Regions from separate parts of the Mesorhizobium sp. M0808 genome, predicted to be linked through region 1. Evidence: predicted binding sites of a transcription regulator. Region 1 holds the regulator's gene; each other region holds the start of a gene.
The links. Region 1 encodes PhoB, which activates phosphate uptake and scavenging genes when phosphate is short. Its sites were predicted from a motif close to TGTCATNNANCTGTCAT; they were not measured.

Region 1 (3,278 bases):
GTCCGGCATCGTCACCGGCATATTGCTGGCGATAGCACGCATTTCCGGCGAGACGGCGCCGCTGCTCTTCACCGCGCTCAACAACCAGTTCTGGAGCAGCAATATCAACGCGCCGATGGCCAGCCTGCCGGTGACCATCTTCCAGTTCGCTCTCAGCCCTTACGAGGAATGGCAGCAACTGGCGTGGACCGGCGCACTCATAATCACCCTGACGGTTCTGGGCTTGAGCATCCTCGCCCGCAGCCTTACCGGACGCAGAGAGGACAGATGACACAGATGTTGTCCCCAGACATGACGATGGCCGAAACGGTCGTCGAGAAGACGAAGATCGAGGTCAAGAATCTCAACTTCTACTACGGCCAGAGCAAGGCGCTGAAGGACATCAGCCTGTCACTGCCTGAGCGCAGTGTCACGGCCTTCATCGGCCCTTCGGGGTGCGGGAAATCGACGCTGCTGCGTGTGTTCAACCGCATCTATGAGCTCTACCCAAAACAGACGGCCGAGGGCCAGGTGCTGCTCGACGGCAAGAACATTCTCGACCGGTCGCAGGATCTCAACCTCCTCAGGACCAAGATCGGCATGGTGTTCCAGAAGCCGACGCCGTTCCCGATGTCGATCTACGAGAACATCGCCTTCGGCGCCAGGCTCTACGAGAACCTCGGCAAGTCCGAGATGGACGGCCGCGTCGAACAGGCGTTGAAGCGCGCCGCGCTGTGGAGCGAGGTCAAGGACAAGCTCAACGCCAGCGGCTTGAGCCTGTCCGGCGGCCAGCAGCAGCGGCTCTGTATCGCCCGCACCGTGGCCGTGAAGCCGGAAGTCATTCTGCTCGACGAACCGGCTTCGGCCCTCGACCCGCTGTCGACTGCCAAGATCGAGGAACTGATCGACGAATTGCAAGCCGACTATACGATCGTCATCGTCACCCACAACATGCAGCAGGCGGCTCGCGTGTCGCGCCAGACCGCCTTCATGTATCTGGGTGAACTGGTCGAGTTCGACCGGACCGAGAAGATCTTCACGTCGCCCCGCGAGAAGCGCACGCAGGACTACATCACTGGCCGCTTCGGCTGAGCCGTTCCGATCATGCATATGAGGACAGGACCATGGGCGAACACACAGTCGCTTCTTTCGACGAGGATCTCGAGCAGATCAGCAAGCTGATCCGCGACATGGCCGACCTCGCCGGTTCGATGGTCGGCGGGGCGACCAAGGCCCTGTTGAATTCCGACAACGTGCTGGCGCAACGCGTCGTTTCCGACGACGCCATCATGGATGCGCGTCAACGCGAACTGGACGACCGCGCCATCACCCTGATCGCCAAACGCCAGCCGATGGCCCACGATCTTCGCCATGTGGTCGGAGCGATCCGCATGGCGGGCGACCTCGAACGCATCGGCGACCTTGCCAAGAATATCGCCAAGCGCGTGAGTGCGGTCGGCCTCAGCGCCACGCCGCGGGACCTGTCGCATTCCATCGACGCGATGGCGCAGCTGGTTCTCATCCAGGTGCAGGGTGTCATCGAGGAATATGCTGCAGGCGATGCGGCCGCGTTGGCCAAGCTGCGTGCCGCCGACGAGCGCATCGACGTCAAATACACGTCCGTGTTCCGCGAGCTGTTGACCTACATGATGGAAGATCCGCGCAACATCACCGCTTGCACGCACCTGCTGTTCTGCGCCAAGAATCTGGAGCGGATCGGCGACCATGTCACCAACATCGCCGAAAATGCGTATTATGTGCTGACCGGCGAGCAATTGCCGGTCAATCGTCCGAAGCAGGACGAAACGACAATGTCCGCACCGGTGACATGATGGGGGTGCCCAGCCGATGATCGCACCACGCATAATGGTGGTGGAGGACGAGGAGCCATTGGGTGTGCTGCTCCGCTACAATCTCGAATCCGAAGGCTACCAGGTCGAGGTGGTGACACGCGGCGACGAAGCCGAGATCCGTTTGCAGGAGAATGTGCCCGACCTTTTGGTGCTCGACTGGATGATACCAGCGGTTTCCGGCATCGAGCTCTGTCGTCGGTTGCGGGTGCGCCCCGAAACCGAGCGGCTGCCGATCATCATGCTGACCGCGCGCGGCGAGGAGAGCGACCGGGTGCGCGGGCTTTCGACCGGCGCCGACGACTATCTGGTCAAACCGTTTTCGACACCGGAATTCATGGCCAGGGTCAAGGCGCTGCTGCGGCGCGCCAAGCCGGAAGTGCTGTCCAGCGTGCTGAAGGTCGGCGACATCGTGCTCGATCGCGAATCGCACAGGGTCTATCGCAAGAAGAGCGAAATCAGGCTCGGGCCGACCGAATTCCGGCTGCTCGAGTTCATGATGCGGCATCCGGGCCGTGTCTTCTCGCGCAGCCAGTTACTCGATAATGTCTGGGGCGAGACAATCTACATCGACGAACGCACCGTCGACGTGCATGTCGGGCGGCTGCGCAAAGCCGTCAACAACGGCCGGATGCCGGATGTCATCCGCACCATCCGCGGTGCCGGCTATGCGATCAGGGAAGATTGACCCGCCTGGTCAGGCTACGTTCTTTCTGACGCTGGGCCTCATTTGCGCGCCCGGCGCGAAAATCTCCTGGTCGACGAAGCTTAGCGCCCGCATCGCGCAGCCTTCGCGGATCAGCGGCAATTCGTTCGGCTCTGTATCGAAGGAGATCGAGCCCGAATGCTGGCCGCCGGCGGTCTGGGCGATTGCCTTCCGCAAGGCCGGCTCGATCAGATCGAAGGCGGCGGCACTGGCGCCGACCATCGCGACCGGTGCCGGATCGATCAGCGCGAACAGCGAGCCGAGACCGAAACCCAGCGCTTCGCCGGCCTTGCGGTAGGCCTCGCGTTCCGGCCCATCTTTCTCGCGCGCCCGGGCCGCCAGTGCTCGCATGTCGGCGTCGCTGACGTCGGCGATCGGTTCGCTTTCTTCGCTCATCTGCCTGGCGTTGCGCCAGATGGCGTAGTTGCCGGCATAGGCCTCGATGCAGCCGCGCCGCCCGCAACGGCAGAGCGCGCCGCCCGGACGATGGATCATGTGGCCAAATTCGCCACCCGAGGAATGCGTCCCGGTGAACAGTTCGCCCTTCAGCACCAGCCCCATGCCGATGCCATGCGAAAGCAGGATGGCGATGAAGTCGTCGCGATAGCGATCCGGATTGCGCCAGCGCAAAGCCACCGCCATCATGTTGCAGTCGTTCTCCACCGTTGCCGGGATGCCGAATTCGTCCTCCAGCATGTCGGCAAAGGCGATGTCGGTCTGCGGCGTGATCGGCGACCACAGCA
Region 2 (3,278 bases), on a different contig from region 1:
CGCTCCCAGAATTCGAGGTCATAGTGCCGGAGGTAGGATGCGGCCAGCTCATCCTTGGACGGAAAGCTGCGGTAGAGGCTGGGCTTGGTGACGCCGGCACGCCGCACGATCTCGTCGACGCCGATCGCCCTGATGCCTTGCCGGTAGAACAGGTCTCGCGCCACCTGGAGAATCCGTTCGGCGGCGCGAGGCGGGGGTGCGTCATTCGCCTTGATCGTTGGTTCAATGCTTTTCATGCCTGGTCTGCCGGTTAGCTGGTTGACAATGTTACCGGTCGGTACGTATGTTTCGCGCCCCTGCAACGTACCGGTCAGTAACATGATAGCTCAATCCCGCCCGTTTGGCCAGCGCTACGCTTTCGTCGTGGTCGCCGTCATCTTCCTCTGCCTGCTGATCGCAGCGGGCCTGCGTTCGGCGCCGGCAGTCATGATGCTGCCGCTGGAGAACAGTTTCGGCTGGCGGCGCGACGTGGTGTCGCTGGCGGCGGCCACCGGCATCTTCCTCTATGGCCTGACCGGGCCGTTTGCCGCGGCGCTGATGGAGCGGATCGGGCTGCGCCGCACCTTGCTTGCCGCGCTGCTGTTGATGTCGGGATCGACCGCGCTCAGCCTGTTGATGACCAAACCGTGGCATCTGCTCCTCACCTGGGGCGTGTTTTCCGGCGTCAGCTCGGGCGCCGTCGCCACCGTGCTCGGCGCGACCATCGTCAACCGCTGGTTCAAGACCAATCGCGGCTTGGTGATGGGACTGATGTCGGCGTCCAGTGCCACCGGGCTGCTGGTCTTCCTGCCGCTGATCGCCGCGCTGGCTCAGTCGGGTGGCTGGAAGCCGGTTGTCATCGCGGTCTCGGTTGCCACCGCCTGCCTGCTGCCGCTGGTCTGGCTGCTGGTGCCGGAGCGGCCGGCCTCCATCGGCATGGTACGCTATGGCGCCGAGCTCGACGACGTGCCGCCGTCACCACCTGCCGCGCAAGGCAATTTCCTCGCGCATACGATGAGCACGCTGCGCCGCGCCGCCGGCACGCGCGTCTTTTGGTATCTGTTCGCCACCTTCTTCGTTTGCGGCTTCACCACCAACGGGTTGGTCGGCACGCACCTGATCGCCTTTTGCGGCGATATGGGCATTGGCGAAGTGCAGGCTGCAGGCCTGCTCTCGATGATGGGCATCTTCGATCTTATCGGCACGACGCTGTCGGGCTGGCTCACCGACCGTTTCGACCCGCGCAAGCTGCTCGGCGTCTATTACGGTATTCGCGGCCTGTCGCTGATCTATTTGCCCTATTCCGGCTTCTCGGCGACCAGCCTGATCATCTTCGCCGTGTTTTACGGACTGGACTGGATCGCCACCGTGCCGCCGACGCTCAGGCTTTCCAACGAGGCGTTCGGCGACCGCAGCGGGCCGATCGTCTTCGGCTGGATCGTCGCCGGCCATCAGGTGGGTGCGGCAACGGCGGCCTTTTTCGGCGGCACCATGCGCGAGCTGCAAGGCAATTACGAGCTTGCCTTCCTGATCGCCGGCATGACGGCAATAGCCGCCGCCTGCATCTCGCTGCTGATCAATACCACCCGCCCGGCCTTTGATCCGGAACCGCAGGCGGCTTGAGCTCCGACGGCTGAGCGCTAATCTCCCCGACGGGGATATGGCCGGGAAGCAGCCCGAGGGGGTCGGTCCAACCGGGCTCGGCCCCTTATCGCCGATGCAGGAGGCCGGCGCTCCGCGCGTGACGACCCCCTCTGTCGCCTTCGGCGACATCTCCCCCTCGAGGGGGGAGATTCGCCAGCCTGTTCACTGTTATCAAACCTTCATCGTTTCGAAATGTGCCTGAAACATTGAAGCTGGAGCTTGGCGGCGACGTTCAATGCCATCCAGGAGACAGCCATGAACAAGATTTCGATGACGCGGCGCGCTTTCGTCACGTCGGCCAGCGCCGTTGGCCTGGTCGGCGCCTCGGGCCTCGCCCTTCCCTATTACTCGCGCGCCAATCAGCGCCCGGCGTTCACCCATGGCATCCAGTCCGGCGACGTCGACGCCACCAGCGGCATGGTCTGGACACGCACCGACCGGCCGTCGCGCGTCATGTTCGAGGTGTCGCCGACCGAAAGCTTCACCAATGCCGTCCGCCTGGCGCCGCTCGATACCTCGCCGGCCAGCGATTATACGGTGAAGCGGCTGCTTACCGATCTCGCCTCCGACCAGGACATCTTCTACCGCATGGTCGCGAACGATCTTGCCGACATCAACGCCGTTTCCGAGCCGGTCGTCGGCCGCTTCCGCACGGCACCTGCCTCGAAGCGCGACATTCGCTTTGCCTGGTCGGGCGACACCGCCGGCCAAGGCTGGGGCATCGACGAGACCGGCATGAAGACCTACGCCACCATTGCCAAGCACACGCCCGACTTCTTCCTGCATTCGGGCGATACGATCTATGCCGATGGTGCGATGAAGGACGAGGTCGACCTGCCCAACGGCGGCAAGTGGAAAAACAAAGTGCTGATCGACGAGAAGCGCAAGGTTGCCGAGACGCTGGACGAATACCGGGCGCAGTGGAAATACAACATGATGGACAGGCATGTGCTGGCGCTCAGCGCCATCTGTCCGACCTTCTATCAGTGGGATGACCACGAGGTGCTGAACAACTGGTCGGACTCGAAGGACCTGAGCGCCGACGATCGCTACACTGAAAAGTCCATCCATGTGCTGGCGGCACGTGCGGCGCGCGCCTTCCACGAAATGACGACGATCCGTTACGAGCCGTCGGAGCCCGGCCGCGTCTACCGCAAGATCGCCTATGGTCCGCTGCTCGACGTGTTCTTCCTCGACATGCGTTCCTACCGCGGCCCCAACGGTCCGGATATGCAGGAGACGATGACGCCGCAATCGCGCATCCTCGGTGAACAGCAGATCAAGTGGCTGAAGCGTGAACTGGCGAATTCCAACGCAACCTGGAAAATCATCGCCGCCGACATGCCGCTCGGCCTCGTCGTCTGGAACGACGGCACCAAGAAGGTAGGGGCCGAGGCGGTCAGCAATGGCGACAATGGCCCGGCCAAAGGGCGTGAGCTGGAAATTGCCGACCTTCTTCGCTATATAAAGAATGCGGGTATCAGCAACACTGTCTGGCTCACCGCAGACGTGCATTACACAGCCGCGCATTACTACAATCCGGACAAGGCGCAGTTCCAGGACTTCAATCCGTTTTGGGAATTCGTTTCGGGTCCGATCCATTCCGGCACGTTCGGGCCCAATGGTTTCGATATGACATTCGGCCCGGAGCTGAA
Region 3 (3,278 bases), on a different contig from region 1:
GCGTCATCACTCGGTCGTTTCGGTTTTGGTTTGGGACTCGCTCTCGCCCTCGGGCTTCGATCGCTCCTTGGCTGCGACCTTGGCAGCCTGCTTTTCCGCCTTCTTGGCAGCCTTCTGCCGGTCGCGTTCCTTGCGTTCCTGACCGTAGTTCGGTGCTCGTGCCATATCGTTTCCTTTCATTGTGCTTGGCCTTTGCCTAGGAGCATTGGACCGCAAACACAACACCGCAAGGCACGATCGGGCTCCATATCTCGGCGCAGTCCGGAGAGCCCGGCTTTTCAGGCGCCGTCGCGGTCGAGGACGAGATCGGCCGGCCCGAACCGGTCCTTTGCCGTGAATTGCTGGTGCCAGTAGGGATAGAGCACGGGCGGCCTGCTGACCACGTCGAGCCGTGTGCGCTCCTCATCGGCAAGCACAAGGCTTGCAGCGGCGATATTGTCTTTGAAATGCGCTTCGGTTCGTCCGCCGATCACCAGCGAACTGACAGCGGGCCGGCCGAGTAGCCAGGCAAGCGCCACTTGCGCTGCCGACACACCGTGGTTCTTGCCGATATCGATCAGCACGTCGACGATCCGCCACAGCCGGTCCTCGTCGCGGATCGGCGGTTCCGACCAGCCGCTGAGCTGGCGGGCGGTCGGCTGGTCACGGTGGTATTTGCCGGACAGCAACCCGCCGGCAAGCGGGCTCCAGACCAGCACGCCGAGCCCTTGGTCGACCGAGATCGGCAACAATTCGTACTCGGCCTCGCGCGCTTCCAGCGTGTAATGGATCTGCTGGGTGACGAAGCGTGGCTGGTGATGACGGTCGCTGATCCCCAGCCCCTTCATAACTTGCCAGCCGGAATAATTGGAGCAGCCGACATAACGGACCTTACCCTGCGCGACCAGCGTGTCGAGCGCGGCGATGGTTTCCTCAAGCGGTGTCAGGCCATCCCACTCGTGCAGGAAATAGATGTCGATGACATCGGTCCTGAGGCGCTTCAGGCTCCTCTCGCATTCGCGGATCAGATGGTAGCGCGACAGGCCTTCATCATTGGGGCCTTTGCCGATCCGCATGCGCGCCTTGGAGGCGATCAACACGTCGCCCTTGCGCTTGCCGCCGAGCGCCTCGCCGATGATCTCTTCCGACACCCCGTTCGAATAGACGTTGGCGGTGTCGATGACATTGACGCCGGCATCGATGCAAAGGTCGATCATCCGACGCGCCTCGTCGAGGTCGGTCTTGCCAACCGCCGAAAACGCGCCGCCGCCGCCGAATGTCATGGTGCCCATGGTCAGGGTCGAAACCTTCAGCCCGGAACGGCCGAGAGTGCGGTATTCCATGTCGTATCCTCACGATTTATCGGGAAAGGGCGTTGCAAACGACAGCCCCTCAGTGAACCGGGCATTTGTAGGATAATTCGTTCCGCTTGTCGCCCGCCCCGCAGGGCAAGCTCGATCACATCTTGCGGATTGAACGCACAGCCGGCGCAGTAGTGGCTGCAATAAAACCGTCATTGCCGGCCTATACTAACATCGGTCCAGCGCTTCGATTTCCGGCCGCCGGGCCGGGCGGCAGAGCGCCTGACAGCGGCCGGCAAGGCCTGTAAGCGGAGCAGCGCAAATGACCGAGATAAAACAGAATTCCCCGGCCAGGGACTGGCTGGAAGCGGAACTCGCCGACACGCTCGACGAAGATTATGAGCTGGAAATCTCGGAGCCGGCGCTGTCGATGGAGATCGCCAAGATCTACAAGAATGCGCATCCGCCATCGATCGACCGCCTGCAGTATTTTCGCAATCTCATCACGCTGCAATCCGAATTGATCAAGCTACAATCCTGGGTCGCCTATCACAAGAAGAAGCTCGTCGTGGTCTTCGAGGGCCGCGACTCGGCGGGCAAGGGTGGTGTTATCAAGCGCATCACCCAGAGGCTTAATCCGCGCATCTGCCGCGTCGCAGCACTTCCGGCGCCGACCGAGCGCGAGAAGTCGCAATGGTATTTCCAGCGCTACGTTCCGCATCTGCCGGCCGGCGGCGAGATCGTGCTGTTCGACCGCTCCTGGTACAACCGCTCGGGCGTCGAGCGGGTAATGGGCTTTGCCCAGCCGGATCAGGTCGAGGAGTTCTTCCGCGACGTTCCGGATTTCGAACGCATGCTGGTCCGCTCAGGCATTACGCTTGTCAAATACTGGTTTTCGATCACTGACGAGGAGCAGCAGATGCGCTTTTTGATGCGCATCCATGACCCGATGAAGCAATGGAAACTGTCGCCGATGGACCTCCAGTCGCGCGTGCGCTGGGAGCAGTACACCAAGGCCAAGGAAGAAACGTTCGCCCGCACCAATATCCCGGAAGCCCCGTGGTTCATCGTCGAGGGCAACGACAAGAAGCGGGCACGGCTGAACTGCATCGACCATCTCCTCAAGCAGATGCCCTATGAGGAGGTGCCGCACGAAGAGATCACACTGCCGGAGCGCGTCTTCAATCCCGAATACGAGCGCCAGGTACTGCCGCGCGAACTGTATGTGCCGGAGAAGTACTGACTAAAGCGGCGAGGAAGGCGGCGCCTCCATGGCGGCGCCCTGCAACAAGCTAGGTGCGCTCGATGATGACATGCGTGGCCTTCGGCGTCGCGACCTGCTCGCTGCAGCGATAGCCGAGCTTGGGCATGTCGATGCCGGCAAAAAGGCTCTCGCCGGCGCCTAGCAGGACCGGTGAGATCGCCAGATGCATTTCGTCGATGAGCTTTTCCTTGAGATATTGCCGGATCGTAGAAACGCCACCGCCCAGCCGTACATCCTTGCCGTCAACCACTGCTTTCGCCTTCTCCAGCGCTGAGTGGATGCCGTCGGTCACGAAATAGAAGGTCGTGCCGCCCTCCATGACAATGGGATCACGTGGATGGTGCGTGAGCACGAAGACCGGCACATGGTAGGGCGGGTTGTCACCCCACCAGCCTTTCCAGCTGTCATCCGGCCATTCGCCGCGGATCGGCCCAAACATGTTGCGGCCCAGGATCCACGCGCCGATATTTTTGAAGCTGCGCGCGGCGAACGCCTCGTCAGTGTCCGTGGTCCCGCCATCCTTGCCGAGGACCATCTTGCGGAAGGTGCGGGTGCCGAACATCCATTCGTGCAGGGCTTCCCCGCCAACACCCAGCGGGTTCTTCAGGTCTTGGTCGGGACCGGCGCCGAAGCCGTCGATCGACAAGGTGAAAGCGCTGACGCGAAGTTTGGACATGAGAGCCTCCTCGATAACCAATTGTGAGATGCAAGCAGTTATCGGGGTAGCTTAACTG

Region 2: NKI25_RS27920 (alkaline phosphatase D family protein) is a predicted target of PhoB. The motif match lies at 1,790-1,806, and genes of this name have one in related genera.
Region 3: ppk2 (polyphosphate kinase 2) is a predicted target of PhoB. The motif match lies at 1,480-1,496, and genes of this name have one in related genera.

The regions. Positions count from the first base shown of each region.
Region 1 covers NZ_JAMYOX010000003.1:208,484-211,761, reverse strand. Annotated here, with positions in the region: gene pstA (phosphate ABC transporter permease PstA) at 1-271, shown strand, start outside; gene pstB (phosphate ABC transporter ATP-binding protein PstB) at 268-1,071, shown strand; gene phoU (phosphate signaling complex protein PhoU) at 1,104-1,811, shown strand; gene phoB (phosphate regulon transcriptional regulator PhoB) at 1,828-2,517, shown strand; gene NKI25_RS06700 (ROK family protein) at 2,527-3,278, opposite strand, start outside.
Region 2 covers NZ_JAMYOX010000034.1:64,158-67,435, reverse strand. Annotated here, with positions in the region: gene NKI25_RS27930 (TetR/AcrR family transcriptional regulator) at 1-236, opposite strand, end outside; gene NKI25_RS27925 (MFS transporter) at 319-1,602, shown strand; gene NKI25_RS27920 (alkaline phosphatase D family protein) at 1,879-3,278, shown strand, end outside.
Region 3 covers NZ_JAMYOX010000020.1:30,315-33,592, forward strand. Annotated here, with positions in the region: gene NKI25_RS21550 (hypothetical protein) at 7-165, opposite strand; gene NKI25_RS21555 (aldo/keto reductase) at 279-1,322, opposite strand; gene ppk2 (polyphosphate kinase 2) at 1,603-2,523, shown strand; gene NKI25_RS21565 (dihydrofolate reductase family protein) at 2,573-3,220, opposite strand.